DNA from 2 places in the Thalassotalea sp. SU-HH00458 genome. Region 1 is predicted to be linked to the other one. Evidence: riboswitches for the same ligand, from Rfam matches in the RefSeq annotation. Region 1 holds a riboswitch; the other holds the start of a gene.
What was found. A riboswitch is a leader RNA that binds a small molecule or an ion and turns the genes downstream of it on or off. The one in region 1 is predicted to bind cyclic di-GMP.
Positions count from the first base shown of each region.

Region 2: it holds a riboswitch for cyclic di-GMP, as region 1 does, so the genes downstream of both, ABXH06_RS14775 (DUF3718 domain-containing protein) here and ABXH06_RS13000 (DUF3718 domain-containing protein) in region 1, are expected to answer to the same signal.

Region 1 covers NZ_BAABWW010000008.1:12,990-21,188, reverse strand. The annotation lists gene ABXH06_RS13005 (patatin-like phospholipase family protein) at 1-565, opposite strand, end outside; gene ABXH06_RS13000 (DUF3718 domain-containing protein) at 788-1,147, opposite strand; cyclic di-GMP riboswitch class I at 1,211-1,304, opposite strand; gene ABXH06_RS12995 (3-oxoacid CoA-transferase subunit B) at 1,433-2,089, opposite strand; gene ABXH06_RS12990 (CoA transferase subunit A) at 2,100-2,807, opposite strand; gene ABXH06_RS12985 (hydroxymethylglutaryl-CoA lyase) at 2,840-3,742, opposite strand; gene ABXH06_RS12980 (acetyl/propionyl/methylcrotonyl-CoA carboxylase subunit alpha) at 3,739-5,754, opposite strand; gene ABXH06_RS12975 (enoyl-CoA hydratase/isomerase family protein) at 5,798-6,634, opposite strand; gene ABXH06_RS12970 (carboxyl transferase domain-containing protein) at 6,643-8,199, opposite strand, start outside.
Region 2 covers NZ_BAABWW010000010.1:28,639-36,837, reverse strand. The annotation lists gene ABXH06_RS14805 (hypothetical protein) at 1-599, shown strand, start outside; gene ABXH06_RS14800 (proline--tRNA ligase) at 750-2,447, opposite strand; gene ABXH06_RS14795 (RNA-binding S4 domain-containing protein) at 2,614-3,033, opposite strand; gene ABXH06_RS14790 (LysR family transcriptional regulator) at 3,115-4,017, opposite strand; gene ABXH06_RS14785 (CPBP family intramembrane glutamic endopeptidase) at 4,132-4,827, shown strand; gene ABXH06_RS14780 (aspartate/glutamate racemase family protein) at 4,930-5,631, shown strand; cyclic di-GMP riboswitch class I at 5,786-5,870, shown strand; gene ABXH06_RS14775 (DUF3718 domain-containing protein) at 5,952-6,296, shown strand; gene ABXH06_RS14770 (AAA family ATPase) at 6,383-6,973, opposite strand; gene ABXH06_RS14765 (FdhF/YdeP family oxidoreductase) at 7,041-8,199, opposite strand, start outside.

The DNA of each region.
Region 1 (8,199 bases):
AACTAATTTGTGTTGGAATACCACTGCGTTTTGCTCTAAACCAAGGTTTTATTGAATCATGAGATTGATAAAAACTAATAGAATTTCCATTAGAGTAACTCGACGCGGTTATAGAAAGCGCAGATAAATCCCCTTTTAAAATATTTTGGTCAATGCGACTATAATCCACAACATTACTGAGTAAGTTACGCAACGGCGTGTTATTTAATAAACTTCGTGCAGTTTTATTGGCATAATCAGCTTGAAAACTTCCAAGAATACCACTGAGAATATGACTTCCCACTCTTAATGGGTCACTGTGATAAACCCTGTCTGTTTTTAAGCTATTCCAAACCCATTCTAATTTTTTGACGCCCAGTTGAAAACACGAAGCATAGCAGGCTAAACCGGTAGCATTGATAGCACCAGCCGATGTCCCACAAATGATGGGAAAGGGGACTGGATAATGCCGAGGACTAAATTTACTGATAGCTGAAAGTACGCCAACTTGATAAGCAGCTCTTGCGCCACCACCAGTTAAAATTAATGCGTTTTTACTATGTTTTATATTGTATTTTTTTGACATCTAACTTTTTGATTTAAGCACAATAAATTTATTGTAATGTGTTTAAAAAGATAAACCAGCACAAATTTATTTGATAAATGAAATATTACGACTAGACTGATGAAATATGCTGAAAAATAGCAAAGAAAAAGCCAGCATAAGCTGGCTTTTTAAATCGACATAGAATTATTGACTAGTAAAACATTTTATTGCATGAACAAATAACGCCTACTAAAAAATAATTTAACTACTAACGCGTTCGTTAGCAGCGTCTATTAACGGTTGCGATCCGCTTTGCAAAAGTGCCAAGTTAGCTGAAACAACTTTCTTAGGCAGCTTGTTGATCATCAAAGAGCCAGTTTTTTCTGAACCCCTATCAGCTGCAAAGACCAACAGGTTTTTACCATTACATTGAATACCATCGAAGATACTGCGAATTTTTAATTTATTCGCCTTTAAAAATGAACGCATGCGTTTCTTGTCATCGGCGGCAACATACTCACATAAGCTCTGGGCTATGTTAGCAGCTTCAGCTTTTGGGGCTGATACGACAGACGTTAATGTTAAAGCAGTAATTGTAGAAACTAGTAATAATTTTTTCATTTTAATAACCTTAATAAGTAAATTGAGTTAGTAAAAGAAAAAACCACGGGATGTACCTAATAACATGGTAACTCCGCTGTCATAGATTTATTCAAGATAAACCCTTAGACCGGTGGTTTTGCGTAGTACGTTTTCGCGCACCTTGCCTTTTCTTTGTCACTTTTAGTATTACCAAAATAAAACAAAAATGCAACCATCTGTTGAGATATTACATTATTTCATGTAAGACATTCACCATGAGTTAATTTAATTTATATAATTTACAATAAGTTATAATAAATTAATTTAGAAAATCATTTCAGGAACATCTTCAGGAATTACCAGTTTTCCGGCGGTTAATTGACTAATTTCTTCTATTGAAACACCAGGTGCTCGCTCTAATAAGTGAAATGCGCCGTCTTTAATTTCAAGAAATGCCAGATCTGTTAATACTTTTTTGATACAGCCTTTACCTGTTAATGGTAGTGTGCAATGAGGCAATAATTTTGAAACGCCGTGCTTAGAAGCATGAGTCATGGTAACAATAATATTATCTGCACCAGCCACTAAATCCATTGCTCCACCCATACCCTTAATCAGCTTACCGGGGATCATATAAGAGGCAATATTACCATTCACATCTACTTCAAATGCACCTAATACAGTTAGGTCAACATGACCACCACGGATCATCGCAAAAGACTCAGCTGAGTCAAAGATTGAAGCACCAGTTGCCATAGTTACGGTTTGCTTACCTGCGTTAATTAAATCTGCATCAATCTCATCTTCGGAAGGAAACTGGCCCATACCAAGTAAACCATTTTCTGATTGCAACATGACTTCCATGCCTGCCGGTACATAATTTGCGACTAACGTTGGGATGCCAATGCCTAAATTAACGTAATAACCATCCTGTAATTCTTGAGCAACTCTTTGTGCTAATTGTTCTCTTGTTAATGCCATTGCTATCTCCTCACTTAGTATTAGAACGAATAGTTCGTTGCTCAATACGTTTTTCGAACGTGCCTTTTATAACACGGTTAACATAGATACCAGGGGTATGGATATGATCAGGATCCAACTCGCCAGGTTCAACAATTTCTTCTACTTCAACAACAGTGATTTTCCCTGCTGTAGCGGCCAAAGGGTTAAAATTACGTGCGGTTTTACGAAACACTAAATTACCGTATCGGTCTGCTTTCCATGCTTTGACTATCGCAAAATCACCAGTAATGGCTTCTTCTAAAATATAATGCTTGCCGTTAAATTCTCGTTCTTCTTTACCTTCTGCAACGGGGGTCCCGTAACCTGTTGCAGTAAAAAAAGCTGGGATACCCGCACCACCAGCACGCATTTTTTCTGCAAGCGTGCCCTGAGGGGTTAATTCAACTTCAAGTTCTCCACTCATCATTTGGCGTTCAAATTCTGCATTTTCACCGACATACGAGGCGATTATTTTTTTTATTTGTCGGTTCGGTAATAACACCCCTAAACCAAAATCATCAACGCCACAATTATTGGAAACCATGGTCAATCCCGTAGTGCCTTTTCGTTTTATCTCTGCGATGAGATTTTCAGCAATTCCACAAAGCCCAAAACCACCCGAAATAATAGTCATATTATCTTCGAGACCAGCCATCGCTTCTTCATAGCTTGACACAACTTTGTCAAATCCAGCCATGTAATACTCCTTAACTCTATTCTATTTGATGATTATTGTGCGCGAATCGCGGTAGATACTTTAGAGACCGGTGCTTTACCTAAAACGTCACTAATAAACCATCCTGCGGTCAGTAATTTTTTTAAATCTATGCCCGTTTCAATACCTAGCCCATTTAATAAGTACACGACATCTTCTGTAGCTACATTACCTGAAGCGCCTTTAGCATATGGGCAACCACCCAAACCAGCAATGGCGCTATCAATAACCGTGATGCCATTTTGTAATGCAGTGTAAATATTCGTTAACGCTTGACCGTATGTATCATGAAAGTGAACGGCTAGTTTTTCTCTCGGAATACGGGCTGATACGGCTTGTAACATCTTATGTACACTTGCGGCTGTTCCCACACCAATAGTGTCTCCTAATGAGATTTCATAACAGCCCATTTTGAATAGTTTTTCAGCAACATCAGCAACTTGCTCTGGCTCTATATCACCATCATAAGGGCAGGCTATAACGCATGAAACATAACCCCTTACTGGAATATTGGCTTTCTTTGCCGCAGCCATCACCGGTTCGAATCGCTCTAAACTTTCAGCGATGGAACAATTAATATTTTTTTGACTAAATCCTTCAGAAGCTGCACCAAATATGGCGACTTCATCGGCTTTAGCAGAAATGGCCGCTTCAAATCCTTTTAAATTTGGCGTTAGCGCGGCATAACTCACGTTGTGTTGGCGTGTTAACCCATTAAAAACGTCGGTTGATGTCGCCATTTGCGGCACCCACTTAGGTGACACGAAACTTCCGCTTTCAATAGTTTTAAGTCCTGCATCTGCGAGTTTATTTATTAATGTGATTTTGTCTTGCGCAGTGATTAATGTTTTTTCATTTTGTAAGCCATCTCTGGGGCCTACTTCAACAATTTTTACGCTTTGAGGGAATTGATTCATGATATTTCCTGCGCGTTAAATGCTAATAATTCACAGCCGCCGTCTACCATGTCGCCAGTAGCGTAGTATAAAGCGTCAATCATGCCATCTTCGGGCGCTTTAATCGTATGTTCCATTTTCATCGCTTCCATTATCATTAACGGTTGATCTTTTTTAACTGTATCTCCCTCTTTTACTAACACGCTAACCATAGTGCCATTCATCGGCGCAAGTAAGCCACCTAAGTCATTACTGATATCTTCATTGCCACATTCAGGCTCAATGTAAGTGAAATTAAAAACACCATTTTGACGATATAAGCTGATTTCATTGCCATTTCTAGCAATCGTGGCATGGCTTCGGTAACCGTCAATACTCACGTACAAGGTGTCAGCTGAAATTCTCCCTTGGCAATCAAGGGTTTTATTTGACACTGTGATTAAATAATAACTGTCGCTCCCTTGCCTTTTTTGTTCAACGGTTACTGGGTAATCAGTATCATTATGAGCCAAGGTTAATTGATGGATATGAGCTTCGTTTAATCGCCATGCATTTGTGTTGTTCCAAGGGGAGTATGGATCTAAAGTATCTGCCGCATTTGCTTTGGCTTTATCTGCTAACGATAAAACTAAATATAACGCTGCAATAGGTAACTCATCAGCCAAGGTTTGTTCATCCTCATGAAAAATATCGTTCTGATGTTTTTCGATAAAACCAGTATCAATATCTTCGTGAATGAATGCAGGGCAAGTGGCTAAATTATATAAGAAATCTATATTCGTTGTGACACCGCTAATACGGTATTCTGAAAGAGCCTTACTTAGACGTTGTAAGGCTTTTTCTCTATTTTCATCCCAGACAATTAATTTTGCGATCATCGGATCGTAAAAAACACTCACCTCATCACCTTGTCTGACTCCGGTATCTACTCGCACGTGAGCACTTTCTACTGGCGGTTGTAAAAAATTAAGTTTGCCGGTAGCCGGTAAAAAATCGTTATTGGCATCTTCTGCGTAAATACGAGCTTCAAAAGCATGGCCTTTTATGACTAATTCTTGTTGTGTTTTAGGCAGTACTTCACCTGCGGCGACACGAAGTTGCCATTCCACGAGATCTTGACCTGTAATTAATTCTGTAACAGGGTGTTCAACTTGAAGGCGAGTATTCATTTCCATAAAGTAAAATGAACCATCAACGTCTAGTAAAAACTCAACGGTACCAGCACCTTGATAACCTATTGCTTGCGCCGATTTGATGGCTGACTCACCCATTTTTTGACGAAGTGATTCAGACATGCCAAATGCTGGGGCTTCTTCAATCACTTTCTGATGACGTCGTTGTACTGAGCAATCACGCTCAAATAAATACACCGCGTTATTATGATTATCACAAAAGACTTGAATTTCAACATGTCGAGGTTGAGTTAAATATTTTTCCACTAACATGGTATCGTCACCAAAGGACGATTGTGCTTCGCGTTTAGCCGCAGCGAAACCTTCTGAAAACTCGGCTTCACTCCAAACTTGACGCATACCTTTGCCTCCGCCGCCAGCAGTTGCTTTTAATAGCACAGGGTATCCCATATCATCAGCTGCTTTTTTTATCACTGCTTCGGATTGATCTTCACCGTGATAGCCAGGCACAAGTGGGACTTGCGCTTTTTCCATAATGTTTTTTGCCGCTGATTTTGAGCCCATCGCTTCAATTGCGGCTACCGGAGGGCCAATAAACTTAATATTTTCTTGCTCACACATCCGACAAAAATCAGCATTCTCTGATAAAAAGCCATAACCAGGATGGATCGCTTGAGCGCCAGTTCGTTTTGCGGCTTCAATGACTTTTTCCGCCACTAAATAGCTTTCTCTTGAAGGTGAAGGACCGAGATAAATGGCTTCATCAGCCATATTGACATGCAAGGCATCACTGTCAGCATCTGAATAAACGGCAACCGTTAATATGCCCATTTTTCGTGCTGTTTTTATGACTCGACAAGCTATTTCGCCGCGATTAGCAATAAGAATTTTGGTAAACATTTTATCAGACCTAGTGGTTAGATTATTAGTAGAATGCGACATGTTATGATCCTTGTTTCGAAGACTCTTGTTGCCATTGTGGCGCGCGTTTTTCGAAGAATGCGCTTAAACCTTCTTGACCTTCTCGTGAAACTCGAATGGATGCGATGCGCTCACTGGTAACATCGAGTAATGCATCATCTATGTCTTGAAAAGCAACATCTAAGGCAAGCTGTTTTGCTTGTCTAACTGCAGCAGGACTATTACTTAGAAGTGTGCTTATCATGTTTTCAACAGCGGCTGGTAATTCATTTAATTCAACCACTTCATCAACCAAACCAAGGCTTAAGGCTTTATCAGCGAAAAAGCGCTCTGCCGTTTGAAAATAACGACGACTGGCTTTTTGGCCCATCGTGTTGACAACATAAGGGCTAATCGTGGCAGGAATAAGTCCGAGCTTTACTTCACTAAGGCAAAAGCTGGCTTTATTACTGGCAATAACAATATCACAACAGCTTGCTAATCCAACCGCACCGCCAAAAGCTGCTCCTTGTATTTGAGCAATGGTCGTTTGTGGCATAAAATTTAAAGTTTTTAGCATGTTGGCTAATGCATTGGCATCCGCTAAGTTTTCTTCATAACTATAACTCGCCATACGTTTCATCCAGCCAAGATCCGCACCTGCAGAAAAACTTTTTCCAGTTGACGTTAACACCATAATGCGAACATCATCACGTTTGCTGAGGTGCATAAAAATCTTGGTAAGCGTTGTGATAACCTCATCATCAAAAGCATTGTGCTTTTCGGGGTTATTTAAGGTAACGGTTGCTACTCCAGAACTGTCTATGGTTAAGAGCACCTTGGTATTATCAATATTTAAACTATTTTCTATCTGAGTCATCTTGTCGCCTACATTCTAAAAATGCCAAATTTTGTCTCTTCAATAGGTTTATTAAGGGATGCTGAAATCGCTAACCCTAAAACTTGTCGAGTTTCTGCTGGATCAATAATGCCGTCATCCCAAAGCCTTGCTGATGCGTAATATGGATGACCTTGATGTTCATAGTTGTCAATGATGGGTTGTTTAAAATCAGCTTCATCTTGTGTTGACCAAGTTTCGCCGCGTTTCTCTTTTTGATCACGTTTAACTTGAGCTAGTACTCCGGCGGCTTGTTCACCCCCCATAACTGAAATACGGGCATTCGGCCACATGAACAAGAATCGAGGATCGTAAGCACGCCCACACATACCATAATTCCCTGCACCAAAGCTTCCGCCAATTAACACGGTAAATTTAGGGACTTGTGCGGTAGCAACCGCTGTCACCATTTTTGCGCCATGTTTGGCAATACCACCGGCTTCATATTGTTGCCCAACCATAAAGCCGGTAATGTTTTGCAAAAATACTAACGGAATTTTTCGTTGAGCACATAGCTCAATAAAATGTGCTCCTTTTTGAGCGGATTCACCGAAAAGGATGCCATTATTAGCTACAATGCCGACCGGATAACCGAAAATCCTTGAAAATCCGCAGACTAAAGTGGTTCCGTATAAAGCTTTAAATTCATCAAAGTCGCTACCGTCAACAACACGGGCGATAATTTCACGAATATCAAAAGGTTGACGAGAGTCTTTCGGGATAATGCCGTAAATTTCTTCGCTGTCATAAGCCGGCTCGATAATAGGTTGAATGTTCATTTCAACGGGCTTAGTTCTATTTAAGTTTGCAATCGCGGTTTTTGCTATTTTTAAAGCGTGATGATCATTTTGTGCATAATGATCTGCTACCCCTGAAGTACGACAATGTACATCGGCACCGCCTAACTCTTCAGCACTAACAACTTCACCCGTGGCTGCCTTTACTAACGGAGGTCCTGCTAAAAATATCGTACCTTGCTCTTTCACAATGATTGACTCATCAGCCATTGCTGGTACGTAAGCCCCTCCGGCAGTACAAGAGCCCATCACAACGGCTATTTGCGGAATTGCTTGTGCTGACATATTCGCTTGGTTAAAAAAGATTCGACCAAAATGCTCTCTATCTGGGAAGACATCATCTTGGTTTGGTAAATTAGCACCACCAGAGTCGACTAGGTATATGCAGGGTAAATTGTTTTCTTGGGCGATAGTTTGTGCACGAAGGTGTTTTTTAACCGTAAGGGGATAATAAGTTCCTCCTTTTACGGTAGCGTCATTGGCAACAATAATACATTCTTGGCCACCAACACGACCAATACCGGTAATGATCCCTGCTGATGGTACATTGTCTTCATAAACGTCATAAGCGGCCAATTGTGATAATTCTAGAAATGGCGAACCTGAGTCGAGCAGGGCATTGACTCTATCTCTAGGCAGTAATTTACCACGTGATAAATGGCGTTCACGGCTTCGTTCACCGCCTCCTAGTTTTATTTCTGCAAGTTTTTCTTTTAAGTCACGAACTTGTTCTTGCATTGCTTGAGCGTT
Region 2 (8,199 bases), on a different contig from region 1:
ACGTGTTTGATTTAGCTAAAACACGCAGTGGTATTTCTCAAGACTACCTTGCGGTAAAAGAAAACCAAGCGGCTATTACGGCACTGATTATTTATTTTGGTGCTGATCGTTTTGAATTAATGGTTGGCGATGTCATTATTCGTGAAAAAGAACAACTAGTGATCCGTAATCGACTTAGAAAACATGTCAGCTTACAAAATCGGCCGGATTTACAAAAACACTTTATCTATTCTATGGCATTACAATTATTTAGTAGTCATGGTGCGAGTGACGCCATCGGTGAATTCAAAGAGTTTTTAGATACCAATAAAGGAGGCAGTGGCTTCAGCTTTGCTGATTTACAGGCCGACAGAGCCGGTACTCGTTTAGCCATGATAGTCACTAAATCAGAACAACATGCCCAACGTGCACAACAATTATTAGCTAAGGTAACTGATGCCGAATTACTGCCAAGTATTGAAGGGTTACATGAAGGTTTAAATGAAGAGAGTTTTGACAAAAAATACAAAAATGTCTTGTCTAAAGATTATCAACAAACTTTAGCTGAAATAGATAAACGCTTGAAAAATTTACCTGTTTATCAATTAGGGTGGGAATAAAGGGCTTAGCAATCGTTAGACGTGATATTCACTGAAATATCTTTTGTTTTTACGGTAAAAATTTTCGATTAAAAAAGCCTTATCATATTTTGATAAGGCTTTCACCATTCAACAAATTAAACTCGTTTAAACGTTTCTAATGCACTCAGTTTACTTAAAAAGTGACATCACATCGTCAATCGCGATTAATGACTTTTCACCACTAATTCTGTCTTTTACTTCAATTTGTTGGCTATCTAAATTACGCTCACCAACTACGAGCAATATAGGTGTACCAATTAATTCATGATCGGCAAACATAACCCCAGGGCGCTCTTTACGATCATCAAACAATACTTCTATACCGGCTTGTTGAAGTTTTTCATATAAAGCTTCAGCCGTTTCTTTAACGCGTGCAGATTTGGCCATATTCATCGGTACAATAGCCGCTTGAAAAGGTGCTATTGCTTTCGGCCATTTGATACCATACTTATCATGGTTTTGTTCAATCGCTGCCGCGACAATACGAGAAACGCCAATGCCATAACACCCCATGGTTAAGGTTTGGTTTTTCCCTTCTTCGGTTAATACACCACAATTCATGGCTTGCGCGTATTTATCGCCTAGTTGGAAAATATGACCCACTTCAATACCACGTTTGATCACGATTTTTCCTTTGCCACATGGACTAGGATCACCTTCAACGACGTTTCGGATATCTTGAATGTTTATTTCGCCACAATCTCTTTGCCAGTTAACGCCGGTATATGATTGATTATTAACATTAGCGCCACAAGCAAAATCACTTAAGTGCGCAGCGCTGCGATCAACAATCACTTCAATATTTAAGCCTTTCGGGCCGACAGAGGTGATATGACAATTCGCGACTGCTGAAACTTGTTCATCGGTTGCTAAGGTTAATGGTGAAGCAACGCTTGGTAGATTTTCTGCTTTAACATCATTTAGTTCATGGTCACCACGTAGTACTAATGCGACAATTTTTTCTGCTTCGCCTTCGGCACTAGCGCCAAGCACTAATATCGTTTTTACGGTGTTTTTTAAATCTAAATTTGATGTTTTAATTAAACGTTCAAGCTTTAACTCTTCTATTTTAATTTCTTGAGTTGGTTCAGCTCGCTCACCTTGTGGTGCTAACGCTTCCGCTTTTTCAATATTGGCAGCGAAATCACTGCTATCACTAAAAGCTATATCGTCTTCGCCTGATTCTGCAAGGACATGAAATTCGTGCGAACCTTCTCCGCCAATTGAGCCGTTATCAGCAATTACCGGGCGAAAATCTAAACCAAGACGCTCAAAAATACGGCAATATGCATCAAACATAATTTGATAAGTTTGTTTTAAGCAATCGTCGCTAAGGTGAAATGAATAAGCATCTTTCATTAAGAATTCGCGACCACGCATTACGCCAAATCGTGGGCGAATTTCATCACGGAACTTGGTTTGTATTTGGAACAAACTAATGGGTAATTGTTTATAGCTACTAATTTCGGTGCTAATAAGTTTGGTGATCACCTCTTCATGGGTTGGCCCTAGTACGAAAGGACGGTTATGGCGATCATTTAAACGCAGTAACTCAGGTCCATAATCTTCCCAGCGACCAGACTCTTCCCAAAGGTCAGCCGGTTGCACCATTGGCATCAGAGTTTCGATAACTCCAGCTCTTTGCATTTCTTCACGAACAATTGTTTCAACTTTTCGTAGTACTTTTAACCCAGTGGGTAACCACGTGTATAAACCCGAAGCCACATTACGAACTAGACCTGCTCGTAACATTAATTGATGGCTGATCACTTCTGCATGAGCAGGCGTTTCTTTCTGTGTAGAAAGTAGGTATTGGCTAGTACGCATTAAAAGCTATTCCGTAAAAGGGGTTTATAAAATTAGGGGGAGTATTCTAACAGGGCAGTACGCGTTGAAAAAGAGAAAATAACAGCGATCAGTCTATTATTTTCAATTCGCGAAAATATTTGTTCTTTATCGCGATGATTGCAAAAGAAAGTATAAATAAAAGGAATTAAAACGAAATTCGTTTTCTTTTACCAGAAGCGACTGTTGTTTCTGTTACCTCATCACTACCTGTTTCAACTGACTGTTTTTTCTTCGTTTTTTTCTTTGATTTATCGTTTTGCTGATTGTTGTTTACTGACTGACTTAGCTTTTTGGCCTTAGCGGCTTTTTGTGCTTTAGCATCTTGTACTGGCGCTGAACACTGTACAGAAATTACTTCTCCATTAAATTCAACTATATCTTGATGAAATATTTTTTTTCGTTTTTGAAACTCAACTTCACCATTTACGTATACATAACCTTCGCTGATGACAATTTTTGCTTCTCCACCACCGCCAACCATATTGGCAATTTTAAGCAACTTACATAATTCAATCGGCTGATATGAAACATCTATGGGGGTAATTTCTTGCAAAGTATCTTCCAATGTAATTTCTTTAAAGTAGTTGAGATCGCTATTTTAAGCGGAATAATGGAAAGTGTACATGTTATTGGGCGAAACAGTTGATCACCAATTCATTTTTTGTGCAAGGAAGTAATCAATAAAAGCTCTGACTTTAGCTTGTTCACCTCTTACTTGATGATAATAAACGTAGGTTGAAATATTTGTACACCAGTGCTTAGTTAAAATAGGTTTAAGGCTTTCATTTTTTAAAGCACGCTTAACTTTTAAATCATCACTTGCAGCATTAATAATTCCTAATCCACTGATAGCTAACTCAACTAAACCTGTGACGGTATTGATACGATTGTTTAATATTTTATGGGTTGGCTCTCCTGATGCAGACTGATAAATGATGATGTTATTGGGCTGATTATGTAGATAACCTATGACGGTGTGATGATTTAAATCATCAATGGTATTAATACTTGGGTTGTTTTCTAAGTATGCAGGGGAGGCAAATAAGCCATAATCACAGGTCCATAAGGTTCGACGTTTTAAATTGCTAAAGTGCTCACCTAAATAATCAGATACTCCCCAAAACACATCGTAATGATCTGTATTTAAATCAATAATGGCTTCTTTAACATCAAGATCAACCTTGATGTTAGGATAGAGTTTAAGAAAGTCGGCTAGCCAAGGTATAATAGTTTCATGAAGCATTTCAGGAGCTTGGCATAATACTTTCACCGTACCATTTATCGTGCCGTTTTCTTCTTCAACCCAACTGGACAAATTGTCACACTGCGCAATCACTTGTCGTGCTTTATCTTTAAAACCAATGCCAAACTCTGTTAGCGTTAAGCTTCTACGAGTTCGACAGAATAATGGTTGGCCAATTTCCTTTTCAAGTAAGGCTATTTTTTTACTAACCGCCATAACAGATAGCTGATAATGATTAGCTACGGCAGTCATTGTTCCTAATTCAGTCAGTGATATGAAAATTTTTAATTGCTCAATTTTAAACATGTTAAAACTATCTCAAACTTAAACTTAAAGTTTATAAGTTGTAAATACATATACTATATACTTATAAAGAAGTGAGCGCTAATCTGTATTACAAATTAAGTTTTGGAGAAAGTTATGCAAATAACTGAAGTCTTATTAATCGTTGCAATCGCGTTATTAGTAGTGTTAAACCTATTAGATAAAAGTAAAGAGAATGTAAGAACAGAAAAAACCTCTCTTGTACGGGTTTATTATGAAACTATCGCTTTACTTTGGTTCCCAGTGGTATTTTTAGTGATACACCTTTACTTTACGGCTACGCCCCTTGAATCAATTGGCATCAGTTGGAACTATCACTGGCAAATAATGACAGGACTTGGCTTGCTTTCACTGCTAATTGTTTACTTTATCTATGACTTAAAATTACTCGTGAATGATCAAGACAAGCAACAAAAACTTGCAGAACAAATGGCGTCGTTCGCTTGGTTTATGCCGAAAACAAAGCCACAAATGCTTATTTTTACCTTAGGCTTGTCTGTCTCTGCAGGAATATGTGAAGAGCTTATTTTTCGAGGTTATATTTTAAATGCACTGTCGCAACACCTTGGTGTTATTTTATCCGTGATTTTATCCAGTGCACTTTTTGGGCTTTGTCATTTTTACCAAGGAGTCTTTCATGTTTTCAGAACTTTCATCATAGGAATTGTCTTTTGCTTAATATATTTAGGCTGTGAGACCATTATTATCCCGATTATTTTGCATATTGTATTAGACGTCTATGGTGGGATATCAAGTTACATTGTGAGAGACTTCGTAAAAGAAACCTCGTAAGTTGTTATTTCAAAAAGGCAGCGGTGTTAACCCTGTATTACATCGTAAACAATGTAAATAACTTTGAGTTACTATGATTGAAACATTTAAGCATGAGGGCATATGAAAACAATTGGTTTACTCGCGGGCATGAGTTGGGAAAGTTCACTTGGTTATTATCGAGTTATTAATCAAGGTGTTAATACCGCTTTAGGTGGTTTACATTCGGCTAAAATAGTTATGGTTAGTGTTGATTTTCAACCGATTGAACAATTACAACACAGCGGCGAGTGGCAAAAAACGGCTGAATTGTTAATAACATCAGCCAAACAAGTACAAGCGGCGGGCGCTGACTGTTTGTTAATATGTACTAATACTATGCATAAAGTGGCCGCTGAAATTGAAAACGCTATTGATATCCCGTTGCTTCATATTGCTGATGCAACAGCTGAAGTTATCATCAAAAAGAGCCTTACTACCGTTGGTTTATTAGGTACTGCTTTTACCATGGAACAGGGGTTTTATAAGAATAGGTTAACGGAAAAATTTGGCATTAAAGTTATCACGCCTAATGAGCAAGATAGAATGATTGTTCATGAGGTTATCTACCAAGAGCTTTGCTTAGGAAAAGTGAATTTAACTTCGAAAAACGAATATTTACGCATTATTCAGACCATGGCTGATCAAGGTGCACAAGCAGTAATACTGGGTTGTACTGAAATCGGTATGTTAGTTGAGCAAGCTGATACTCGGGTAACCTTATTAGATACCACCACCATTCATGGCCAAAAAGCCATTGAATTTGCTTTAAAAGGTGAGCAATAAACGTTGTGTAATAGGTCTGTGGCCATTGGCTACTCATTTGTTATCAATGATATTTTTGATGAAATTAGAGTAAGTTACGTGCAGAAACAAATTGGTTACAAAATTTTGTAAATTATCAGTTGCGCAGTTTAATTATTTCTGTACAATGCGCCGCAGCTAGAAACGGCAAGGTACTTGAAAGAGTATTACGCAAAACTACCGGTCTAAGGGCAATAGTCTACGACAGCGGAGTTACCAAGGCAGACCCCTTTGTTTAGGTAACATGAAAACCGGTATTAACGTTTCTTATTTGAATTGTTTAATATTATTAAGGTTATACCATGAAATCTATTATCGCCGTGATCGCATTCGCAACATTATCTCTTACTTACACAACACAAGTTGAAGCATCAAGCATTGCTCAAAACCTTTGTGATTATGTTAATGTTGATAATAAGTCTAAGTTACGTTCTTTCTTAAAAAGTAATAAATTAAAAATTCGTAACGTTTTTGATAGTGTTTCTTGTAATGGTAAAAACTTATTAGAATTTGCCGCAGAAAAAAATTCGACGGCAACGGGTTCAATGATCATTGGTAAATTATCAAAGAAAGTTGTTTCAAGTAACTTAGCAACTATTGCTTCTAGTGAATTAGCAGTAATAGCCGAGCAACGTGTTAGCAGCTAAGCAAAACCACATTTGTAAAAGGCGAGTCGTAAACTACTCGCCTTTTTTGATCGCCTCTTTTTCAATCTCGTAAAATCAAACCGCAGTTATTTATAGGAAGCTATCACGTCTTCTACGGTGTTTATACCGAACATAACTTTTTTAATAAAAGATTCCGCACTATTGACTAAATTGAAATTTGGATGTTGCGACCAAACTTCCTGAAGTTTATCGTCTAGTGCTACAGCCGCTTGTTCAGATTCATTTCTTATGGGATTGTTACTTTTTATACTTTCACCTGATTTAGCCGCAGTTTCAAAAAAAATCACCGCATCATAACGTGCAAATTCTTCTTCTAAACTGGTTTTCATGGTTTGAAAGTAATCATCATTAGAGCCTGGCCAATAAGCTAATCCATCTAAACTTCCTCTATCACATAAAATAATGGAGTTTGGAAAAGTCGCTCGTTGAATATCTTCTAAATGTTTTTGTAAATGATAAATAGCTGTTTGCTGTGTTTTTAATACATTGTTTACCGTTGAACGTGCAATTCCGCCACTAAAAATCATGGTAGCTGCTTCGGGAACCGTGGCTATTTGTCCTTCAAATTCACGTCTTATCAAATCTAGAGCGGTTGTTTTGCCCCCGCCAGGACCACCGGTAAGGACAATGCGTTTCTTAATTGTTTTTATGTTCATATAAAGTCACTTCTTATTCACGTGATGATATTATCGCTTAACTTAGAGACAATAATGATAATGTAAATCAAACAATCCGTTGTTCTGTCGATTTTTCAAGATATACCGCAATTGATTTAGACGTAGGGGTAAAAGATCGGTCGCCAACACTGTCTAATGGGACAAGCGGATTAGTTTCTGGATAATAAGCGGCTAAGTTACCTTGTGGAATATCATAAAAGCAAAGTTTGAATCCTTTCACGCAACGGCTTTGATCATCATGCCAAATCGAGGTGATATCTACTAAGTCGTTTTCTTCAAATTTAAGTTTTCTGGCATCTTTTTCATGGATAAATAACACGTTTCTTTCATTTGCAATCCCTCGATATCGGTCATTCAATCCATAAATAGTGGTATTGTATTGATCATGAGAACGCAGTGATTGCAAAGTAAATATTTTTTGATTTTTAACTGACACTTGCTGAGAAGAAATTGCGTGAATATTCTCAGGCAAGGCTTGATAAGAAAACAACGCTTTATTGTCAGGGGTGCGCCATGTTAATTCAGCTGCTGGGTTGCCTAAATAAAAGCCACCTGGTTGGGTTATCTGTTGGTTGAAATCTGAAAATTCAGTGATCGATTGACTGATTAACTCTCGTATTTTCGTGTAATCATCGGCTAAAGCTAACCAATTTATTGCGGTATTCTTTGAGCTTTCTATAAACTTGGGTGTCGTTTTGTTATCGAGGAGGCTATTGTGAAAGTTTCGGCTATTTAATGTGCTATCAGCAATATGAGCGACAATACTGGTTTCAGATTTCAAGTTCGTTGAAATTGGCGCAACATTGCCCTGAGAAGCATGCACCATACTAAAAGTATCTTCTACAGTTATTTGTTGTTCGCCAGATTGTTGCATGTCAATTTCAGTGCGGCCAAGGCAAGGTAGAATCAATGCGTCCTGACCGATTAATAAATGGCTACGGTTTAACTTAGTACTAATTTGTACATTCAACGTGGTATTTTTTAGCGCTGCATGAGTTTGATGGGTATCGGGCGCGGCAGCAGCAATATTTCCACCTAAACAGATCAGCACTTTACTGCGTTTTTCAAGTAAGGCATTAATTGCATGATAAACATTATGACCTTTTTCATAAGGTAGTGGTTGATTCACTAACTCAGACATTGCATCAATAAATGCTTTAGTGGGTTTTTCGTTAATACCCATGGTTCGATTACCTTGCACATTT